DNA from 3 places in the Paenibacillus sp. SER-28 genome. Region 3 is predicted to be linked to each of the others. Evidence: riboswitches for the same ligand, from Rfam matches in the RefSeq annotation. Region 3 holds a riboswitch; each other region holds the start of a gene.
What was found. A riboswitch is a leader RNA that binds a small molecule or an ion and turns the genes downstream of it on or off. The one in region 3 is predicted to bind thiamine pyrophosphate.

Region 1 (3,255 bases), 400 kb from region 3:
CGTGCTTGAACCGCAGCAGACGGGGATTAAAGAGTGGGGTGGACGGCTCCTGAACAGCGGTCTGTAGCTGAGCGTTGCGCTGGGATGTCGAAATCATGTAAGAGCCTCCTTATATAAAATTGATCTTCGTTTCATAGAATTTAGGTATAATTCCACTTGAAAATAGTAGTGTAGATCCGTATAGATACCTATTATCGTATGATGGGGATTATCCAAAGTCAACGCCTGAACCGGAAAAGTAAAAATGATGCAAAGAATTGTCGATGTTTGTTCTCGTTCTGTAATATGGTTGTCACAAAAACATCGGTTTACAGTAGCCGCAACTATTCTATATAATTTATGTAACCATGTTTCATAGTGTGAAACGAATATGGATACAAGAGGAGCGGTTCACGATGGAAGACCGTAAATTAACCGTTCGCGCTGTAGAGCGTGCACTTGATATACTGCTGTGTTTTACTGCAAATTCGGATCTTGGCCTGACGGAGATTGCCTCCAAAATTGGTCTACATAAAAGCACGGTTCATCGGCTGCTGACTACGTTGGAGGATCGGGGCTTTGTCGTTCGGAATGCCGAAACGGAAAAATATCGACTTGGCTTCCGCATTTGGGAGCTATCCACGCATTTGTCCCAAAGTGACGAGCCGGCGGTGCTGTTACAACCTGCAATGGAAGGACTACGTGACCGTCTGGGGGAGACGGTCAGCTTGTACTTACGGGACGGCAGCATGCGTATTCGCATACAAGCCGTGCAGAGCAATCAGGCGATCCGCAGGGTCGCGCCTGTAGGTGCGCGTATGCCGCTGGCTGTAGGGGCCTCCAGCAAGGTGCTGGCGGCCTTTATGCCGCCGCAGGAGCTGGAAGCCCTGCTAAGCGGGGATGAATGGCCGCCCTCAGTAGACCCGGAGGTCTATAAAGCCCAGCTGCAGGACATTCGCGAGAAGGGCTATGCGACCAGCTATGAAGAACGGGAGCCAGGGGCTGCTGCTGTGGCAGCGCCAATTGTGAACCGGAAGGGACAGGTCACTGCGGCTTTATCTGTATCCGGCCCGGTCAGCCGACTTGCACCCGAGACGCTACATGACTTTGCTCCGATTTTGATCGAAGCGGCGAAGGAAATGGGGCTTATGCTTCCGTAACAAGAATGAACACAGTTGAAGCAAGCAGAGTGATTTGATAGGGAGTGTCTTCTTGGTAAAAGGGTACCTAGAAGGGTTGCCAAAGCCATAAATTTGAAGTAGTCTGGTAAGGAAGGCGGATGTCTGTTATATCCGCCTCATGTGAATAGAAGTATCACAGTTACTGGGGGAGCCTGTAATGCCGGGCTGAGATGGAATCGTGCAAGATTCCGGACCCTTTGCACCTGATCTGGATCATACCAGCGTAGGGAAGTAATCGGCCATTGAAATGTATACGCGGCTGCTGTCTACAGTGGCGCATTGGAATGGATTATTCCATATGCGCATTGTCTGGATAGCTGTCTCGTTAGATTAGCCGGTTCCCTGGGGAACCGGCTTTTTTGCATAGATCAGCGCCACCCTGGGAATGGTTCCGGATCGGTGTGTTATTTCATCGAAACGGGAGGAATGGACAATGAAGCCGACAGAAGCAGAAGGAACAAAAGGAACAGAATTGAAATCAGCAGAAGTAAGATTGGTAGGAACAAAAGAAGTTGAGGTAGAGAAGACAAACGGGGAGCAAGCCAGTGGGGTAACGCCCTTTCCAGGAAGCCGTAAGGTATATATTCAAGGCTCGCGGCCGGACATTGCCGTGCCAGAGCGCGAAATTGCTCTTCATCCTACACATACGCCGCAGGGCACGGAGCATCATGAGCCATTGCGTGTATATGATACAAGCGGTCCCATGACCGACGAAGCCTATCAGGTCGATATCCGTCAGGGCCTGCCTCCATTACGGCGAGCTTGGGCACTGGAACGGGGCGATGTGGAGGCTTACGAGGGACGCGCCGTCCAGCCGGAGGATAATGGACTGAAACCTGGCTCCAAACGGGAGACAGTGGAATTTCCCGGCGTGACCAATCGTCCGCTTCGTGCTTCGCAAGGGCGTACAGTGACGCAAATGCATTATGCGCGGCAAGGGATCATTACGCCCGAAATGGAATTTGCGGCGATCCGCGAAGGGGTGGAGCCTGAGTTTGTACGGCAGGAGTTGGCGGCTGGACGAGCCATTTTGCCTTCGAATATCAATCACCCGGAAAGCGAGCCAATGGTCATTGGGCGTCATTTTCACGTGAAGATCAATGCGAACATTGGTAATTCTGCGGTTACCTCCTCCATCGAGGAGGAAGTGGAGAAAATGACTTGGGCTGTGCGTTGGGGCTCGGATACGGTTATGGACCTGTCTACAGGCCGTAATATCCATACAACACGTGAATGGATCATTCGGAATTCTCCTGTACCGATTGGGACTGTGCCGCTGTATCAGGCACTCGAAAAGGTGAACGGTGAAGCAGAAGCGCTGACGTGGGAGTTGTATCGCGATACGCTGATTGAGCAGGCGGAGCAGGGAGTGGACTATTTTACAATTCATGCGGGTGTATTGCTGCGGTATATTCCGATGACGGCGAATAGAATGACGGGAATTGTATCCCGGGGCGGATCAATCATGGCAGCCTGGTGCCTTGCGCACCATCAGGAGAATTTTTTGTATACACATTTTGAAGAAATTTGCGAAATTATGAAAGCCTATGATGTAGCCTTTTCTCTCGGGGATGGTCTACGTCCGGGTAGTATCTATGATGCGAATGATGAAGCACAGTTTGCAGAGCTGGAAACGTTGGGCGAGCTAACGCAAATCGCATGGAAGCATGATGTTCAGGTCATGATTGAAGGGCCGGGACATGTCCCTATGCATAAAATCAAAGAGAATGTGGATTTACAAATGGAGATTTGTAAGGAAGCTCCTTTCTATACCTTGGGACCGCTCACGACGGATATTGCCCCCGGATATGATCATATTACCTCAGCCATCGGGGCGGCGATGATCGGTTGGTTCGGGACGTCCATGCTGTGTTATGTTACGCCTAAGGAGCATTTGGGTCTGCCCAATAAGGATGATGTCCGTGAGGGTGTCATTACCTACAAAATTGCGGCACATGCTGCCGATCTGGCGAAAGGGCATCCACGGGCGCAGCAGCGGGATGATGCTTTGTCCAAGGCACGCTTTGAGTTCCGCTGGCGGGATCAGTTCAATCTGTCGCTTGATCCCGAGCGTGCCTTATCCTACCATGATGAA
Region 2 (3,255 bases), on a different contig from region 3:
ATCGAACGTATTGATAAGCCTGAAGAAGCCGCAAAACCAACCTTTCAATTCAAAGAGGCACGTGCAAGCGGAAAGACGGTATTTGAGGGTATTGATTTTGAGATTGGTTATACACATGCCCTTTTGCCTAAGATGTCCATGACGATTGAACGTGGCGAAAAAATTGCAATTGTCGGCTACAACGGTGTCGGTAAATCGACATTGCTCAAAACCATATTGGGAAAAATTCCGCCAATCAGTGGAAAAACCTATCAAGGTGATTTTTTGCAGCCCGCTTATTTTGAGCAGGAAGTAAAGGCAGAGAAAATTACACCGATTGACGATGTGTGGAATGAATTTCCGCATTTGAACCAGCATGAAGTACGAGCGCATTTGGCGCGCTGCGGTTTGAAAAATGAGCATATCACACGTCCGCTATCTGCGCTTAGTGGTGGAGAACAGGCTAAAGTCCGTCTTTGCAAACTGTTAATGCGTGAAAGCAACTGGGTATTGTTCGATGAGCCTACCAACCACTTGGATGTTAAAGCAAAGGATGAGCTGAAACGTGCCTTGAAGGAATACAAAGGGACGGTATTGCTTGTATCTCACGAACCGGACTTTTACGAGGATTGGGTAACCAAAACGTGGAATGTGGAAGAGTGGTCAAGTAAAGTTAACTAAAATCAGTTAAATCCAGTTCTGCATATTTCACACGAAGTGGGGTTTGCAGAATTAGGAAAATATGCTAAGCTATCTATAGCTTATACAATAAAATAGTCACACTAGGGGAGCCGCCCATGCGGCTGAGACGGAATAAATGGATTTCGGACCCTTTGCACCTGATCTGGGTTATGCCAGCGTAGGGAAGTGAGCGCCGTACAAACAAGGCAACACCATCTTTATTTTGTTTGTGCGTGGGACGATACACGTATACGGATATCATGGTCCGTTAGATTATTGGACGTTCGTTAAACCACTTCCTTGGGGAAGTGGTTTTTTTGCGTTTCGTTCATTTTAAGTTGTTCGAGCTTCCGTAGACGGATTCACATACAATCCCCTTTCATTACTGCTGGTAGACGTGGCTGCTAAGCTTAGATCCTTTAATCCAATGTGAGGTGAAGACAAAATCGAATTACACGCAATTTCGATGGAAAAGGGCACTTTTGCACAAGCCGCCCGAGTGGCTGCTATGATTTGTCCGTATGTTCATTATGTACACGCACGTTTAAAACAGAATGGTGCCTCTGCATTGCTTTCTTTGACTCGCAGCATGGTGGAGCAGGAAGTTCCTTTGCAACAAATTGTAGTAAATGATCGTGTGGATGTAGCTTTACTTACTTTGGTTGGAACCGTCCAGCTACCAGCTAATGGATTACCTGTTGTGGATGTGAAAAGCCTACTTTCAAAGAGTACACGCTGTGGAGTGTCTGTGCATTCCTTGGAGGAGGCGCAGACTGCCGAGCAGGCAGGAGCAGACTATGTACTTTATGGTCACGTATATGAGACCCATTGTAAGCCCGGTATTGTACCGCGGGGTTTAGCTCAGCTTGAACATATTTGCAGGCTGTTGAACATTCCGGTGATCGCGCTGGGCGGCATACAACCGCACCATATCCCGGAGCTTTATAGGGCCCGAGCAAGCGGAATTGCGGTGATGTCTGGTATATGGGAGGCTGAGTCGCCCGTTGCAGCTGCGATGGAATATAGGCGAATGGCAGATCTTGTAGTTCACAGCCTGTAGCGAGAAAACGAGAGTAGAGGCAAGCTGAAAGCAGAATGGTTTATGGAGAGGAGACACGGAACAAGTGCTAAAGATACACACAGAGGCAAGAGCGATAGGACATGCTGAATGCTTGGTCATAGGTGGAGGTGTCATCGGCAGTTCCATTGCTTATCATGTGGCCAAGGAGGGAAGAAGTACAATCATGCTGGAACGATTGATCCCGGGTGAGGGAGCCTCAGGAGCAGCGGTTGGAATGCTGGCAGCGGAAAGTGAAGAGTTCACCGACTCTGAGCTGGCACGATTTGCTCGCAGAAGTCGAGATGCATTCCCTGAGCTTGTCTGTGATCTGGAGCGTTTGTCGGGTATTTCGGTGGAATTCCGTACAGAAGGATTTGTGACCCCTTTCCGTACGGAAACTGAAGGCCAAAAACGCTGGAAAGCTGCTAAAACGCGAGAGGATGATTGTCCTATCTGGTGGGATGCGAGGGAATTGGCCCGACGAATTCCAGGTTTGGATGAACAAGCGATCGGAGCAATATATCGTTCAAAGGAGACACAAGTGGCTCCTGTCCAGCTTTGTCGTGCTTATGCAGGTGCTGCTGCGGTGCTGGGAGCAACGGTATGGTCTGGTACACGGGCAGAGCAACTGGTCATACAGGATGGTCGAGTTTGCGGTGTCCGAACAGATAGCGGCTTTTTTTCCTGCGATCAGGTCATTATTGCTGGAGGCTTGGATAGCATGAAATTACTGGCGCAGGTTGGGTTTGAATATCCACTTTATCCGGTCAAGGGCGAAGCGGTAGCGGTCTCCTTGAAGGATCACCCATTAGAATACACCATTTATGCTGATGATATTTACCTCGTGCCTAAACAGTATAACGAGCTTTGGATTGGGGCAACGAGCCTTCCGCATCAATATGACGAACAAGTGACCGTAGGAGGCTTGGAGGGCTTGCTGGCACGTGCCTCTGCCTGGCTGCCGCGCGTCCGTGAAGCTTCTTTTATACGCACTTGGGCGGGCTTACGTCCGCAGGCTGCATCAGGTCACCCTTTTATAGGCACTGTTCCTGGGGTCGAGGGCGTATATGCTGCGGTCGGGCATTATCGCAACGGTGTCCTGCTGAGTGATGCTACCGGGCGTGCGATGGCAGCTATGCTTAATGGAGCTGGTGCAGCAGAACTTGGGATAAGTAGTTTTTCTTCTGAGCTCTTCAAGGAGAAAAGCTTATGAAGCTGACGATTAACGGCCAGAGCATGATCTTTTCTAATCGAATCACTCATGTGAATCAATTGCTACATGAGCTTGATGTAAAGGTGAAAACCGTAGTGGTGGAGCTGAATCGGCATATATTGAGCCGTGAAGATCATGATGAAGCGGTACTGAAGGATGGAGATTGCCTAGAGATTGTACATTTTGTGGGAGGCGGTTGATTATGTTAACCATTGGAAAAGCATCTTTTACCTCGAGGTTGTTGTTGGGAACAGGAAAATTCTCTGATCTGGATATCCAATCCCAAGCCGTAGAGGCTGCTGAGACGGAAATATTGACGTTT
Region 3 (3,255 bases):
TGTCAGCACCTTCCGTTTTCATTTGAGGAATAAACTTTTTCGCCGTTTCCACAATATCCTTCGTAACGACCTTATCCTTTAAATTGGCTGCATCCCACTGCATAATTTGAGGTGTGACCAAGCCGAGGACACCCACTCTGAGCGCATGCTCTTCACCTTTCTCATCCGTTACCGTTTTATCAAGAATTCGATAAGGGGTAAAATAATTTTTAGTAGCTTGCCCCCCCTTATCAACATAAACGTTCGCATTTACGTAAGGAAAATCGGCTCCCTTGAGCGATTTCTCCAGAAAGTCGAGGCCGTAGTTGAATTCGTGGTTGCCCACTGTCGCCGCATCATAGCCCATCAAGTTCATCATCTTGTAGACCGGATGGATACCGCCCTCTTTTTCATAGGTTTTGTTTCTGGCCATATAATCGCCTAATGGATTGCCCTGCAGCAAATCACCGTTATCGAACAGCATGCTGTTTCTTGTTTCACTACGCGCCTGTTGGATCAAACTGGCTGTGCTAATCAGGCCATATTCGTTGGTTTCTTTGTCCGAATAGTAATCGTAGTTCATCAGGGATGCATGAATATCCGTTGTTTCCATGATCCGCAAATTCACCGTAGCGCTATCGCGAGAATCGCTAGCTGCCCAGGATGGAGCGGCCGAAAACACCAGCATGCTACAAGCTACAACGGCTGCTGTAAACCCTTTAAACCAATTTTTACGAAATAACAAAATATACCCCTCCTCATTAAGGTGTATGACTCATATACATACTTTTGCACATATATGTAAGCCTTGAACCCACCATTTCTATTTTAATCCAACGCCAGACAAAAGAGTAGTCATTCACTTAAATTATTTATGAAAAAATAATTAATTCTCTCAAAAACAAAAAACCAGCATACCTCCTAAAAAACTCGGAGATTCACTGGTTTATCCATTTATATTCTCATTATTTATTCCACACTTGGCGCTCCGTTTGCTGACCCACATACTCAATGCGAGTCGGATTCACGTCCAGAATGACATAATCGGGATCATCCGGTCCGGAAAACCATTCCTTCAAGGAATCGTTCCACACTTGTTTGCGTAGCCCCTCATCAGCTGTAATCTGGACAGTAGCCTCCACTTCTACGACTTCCTTTGTACCGCCAACTTCATAACCCAGCAGCAGATAAGCATTCGGATTATCCTTTAGCTCATCTACTTTATGCGTTTTGCGATCTGTCGCCAGATGAATGTTCATTCCATCGTTAAAAAGGGCCATATAGCGTACTTTCGGTTTGCCACCCTCTACCGTACCTAACGAGCAAAATTTGTTGTTATCCAAAGCCTTCACAATGGCTTGTTCTAGTTGGCTACGATCCAATGTTTCCGTTTTACCCACAGTACAACAACTCCTTTTCACGAATTAGAATTCTCTACGGCCATGCCATTGGGCACCAGCCCATCTGAACCTACCTGCACAGCTGTTCTGAAAATAACATGACCCGATCAGATCGGATTGATGCATGCTCATTTTCAGATCAAAGCTCACAGTAAAAGTGTACCCTGTCGTTCGGCAAATGAACCGTCATCTCTTCCTCCATGCTGGACAGACCCGCATTCAAGGCATATAATCGTCGTAGTAAACCCGAATAAATGAACCCATTAAACCATACAATGCCAGGGGTGCTGGAATCGGCCGGCTGAGAGTGTGTCCCAAGACACTGACCCTTACAACCTGATCTGGGTAATGCCAGCGTAGGAATGCTTAAGCAAGATGTGCCTTTTTTACATAGGACCATCCCTTACTTTGGTATATACAAGCGCAAGCGTCCCGGAACCTCGGGGCGCTTTTTTTGTTGAAGATTAAGTTGTTGGAAAGATCGCGTCCGGCAGATGTTATTTTTATGAAAATGGGGAACATAAGCTGTCTGATTGGACGGATAACGGGTAATTAAAGGAGAGAACACAACGATGAAGCGCATGAAAATGTTAAGCCTCGGACTGATCAGTCTGTGGCTCATGGCCCTGACCCTGACCCTGACCGCTTGCGGTGGAAGTCCCTCCACATCCCAAGAAGCGGCTCCCGCTACCAACACTCAAACGTCTACTCCGGCAAAGGAGCTCAAAGATGTTAAAGTCGTGCTCGACTGGACACCCAATACGAATCATACGGGACTCTATGTTGCCAAGGACAAAGGATTTTACGAAAAAGCGGGTTTGAATGTCCAAATTATTCAACCTGGTTCAGGCGGAGCCGATCAAATGGTTGCCTCTAATGCTGCACCTTTTGGTATCAGCTACCAAGAAGGCGTCACACAGGCTCGTACGCAAGGCGTGCCGCTTGTTTCCATCGCTGCGGTGATTCAGCATAATACCTCAGGCTTCGCAGCCCCAGTAGATCGCGGAATTAAGAGCCCCAAAGATTTTGAAGGTAAAAAATACGGCGGTTGGGGCTCTCCCGTAGAAGAAGCGGTCATGAAATCCATCATGGATTCAGACAAAGGCGATGTGAGCAAAGTGAAGATCGTCAACATGGGCAATGCAGACTATTTTACAGCCGTGAAGCGGGATATCGACTTTGCCTGGATTTTCTACGCATGGACCGGAATTGAGGCCCAGCTTCGAGGTGAGTCATTAGATATGCTGTATGTAAAAGATTATTCCAAAAGCCTCGATTACTATACACCTGTAATTGTGAGCAACGAACAGACAATAAAAAATGATCCAGAACTGGTAAAAGCGTTCATGAACGCTACCGCACAAGGCTATGAATACACTATCGCCCATCCAGATGAAGCCGCGGACATCTTAAGCAAAGCTGTACCGGAGCTGGATAAAAAACTGGTACTTGCCAGCCAAAAATGGCTGAGCCCGCGTTATCAGGACGATGCCGCGCAATGGGGTGTGCAAAAAGCGGAGGTATGGCAAAACTATTCGGACTGGATGTACGAACGCAAGCTGCTCAGCAAGCCTTTGGAAGTGGATAAAGCCTTCACAAACGACTTCTTGCCCAAGCGCTGATCATTTGTTAAAACGCTAAATAAGACTGAACTAGAGAAGTGAACGAAGTTCCACTACGCAGTCGGATGGTGCTTCCCATCGCTGTTGTACCCAGATTTCTTTTATGAATATCCAGAGGTTGAAATCTGGGTACAAAGGCGAACGCTAACGCTTGTACAGCACCATTCCGCCCACTTCGTTCTCGTTCCACTTGGTTTATTCTTTAGTCTCATAGTGTCTAAGCGCAAAAGCAGGTGCGCTTATGTGAGAAAAAT

Region 1: it holds a riboswitch for thiamine pyrophosphate, as region 3 does, so the genes downstream of both, thiC (phosphomethylpyrimidine synthase ThiC) here and ACUYLD_RS12255 (ABC transporter substrate-binding protein) in region 3, are expected to answer to the same signal.
Region 2: it holds a riboswitch for thiamine pyrophosphate, as region 3 does, so the genes downstream of both, ACUYLD_RS08790 (thiamine phosphate synthase) here and ACUYLD_RS12255 (ABC transporter substrate-binding protein) in region 3, are expected to answer to the same signal.

Annotation. Positions count from the first base shown of each region.
Region 1 covers NZ_JBRECM010000003.1:43,748-47,002, reverse strand. Annotated here, with positions in the region: gene ACUYLD_RS10310 (alpha/beta hydrolase) at 1-97, opposite strand, end outside; gene ACUYLD_RS10305 (IclR family transcriptional regulator) at 396-1,139, shown strand; TPP riboswitch at 1,295-1,407, shown strand; gene thiC (phosphomethylpyrimidine synthase ThiC) at 1,594-3,255, shown strand, end outside.
Region 2 covers NZ_JBRECM010000002.1:700,625-703,879, forward strand. Annotated here, with positions in the region: gene ACUYLD_RS08785 (ABC-F family ATP-binding cassette domain-containing protein) at 1-660, shown strand, start outside; TPP riboswitch at 754-862, shown strand; gene ACUYLD_RS08790 (thiamine phosphate synthase) at 1,127-1,720, shown strand; gene thiO (glycine oxidase ThiO) at 1,785-2,933, shown strand; gene thiS (sulfur carrier protein ThiS) at 2,930-3,133, shown strand; gene ACUYLD_RS08805 (thiazole synthase) at 3,136-3,255, shown strand, end outside.
Region 3 covers NZ_JBRECM010000003.1:448,270-451,524, forward strand. Annotated here, with positions in the region: gene ACUYLD_RS12245 (bifunctional 2',3'-cyclic-nucleotide 2'-phosphodiesterase/3'-nucleotidase) at 1-724, opposite strand, end outside; gene ACUYLD_RS12250 (pyridoxamine 5'-phosphate oxidase family protein) at 945-1,379, opposite strand; TPP riboswitch at 1,650-1,759, shown strand; gene ACUYLD_RS12255 (ABC transporter substrate-binding protein) at 1,952-3,001, shown strand; gene ACUYLD_RS12260 (hypothetical protein) at 3,009-3,191, opposite strand.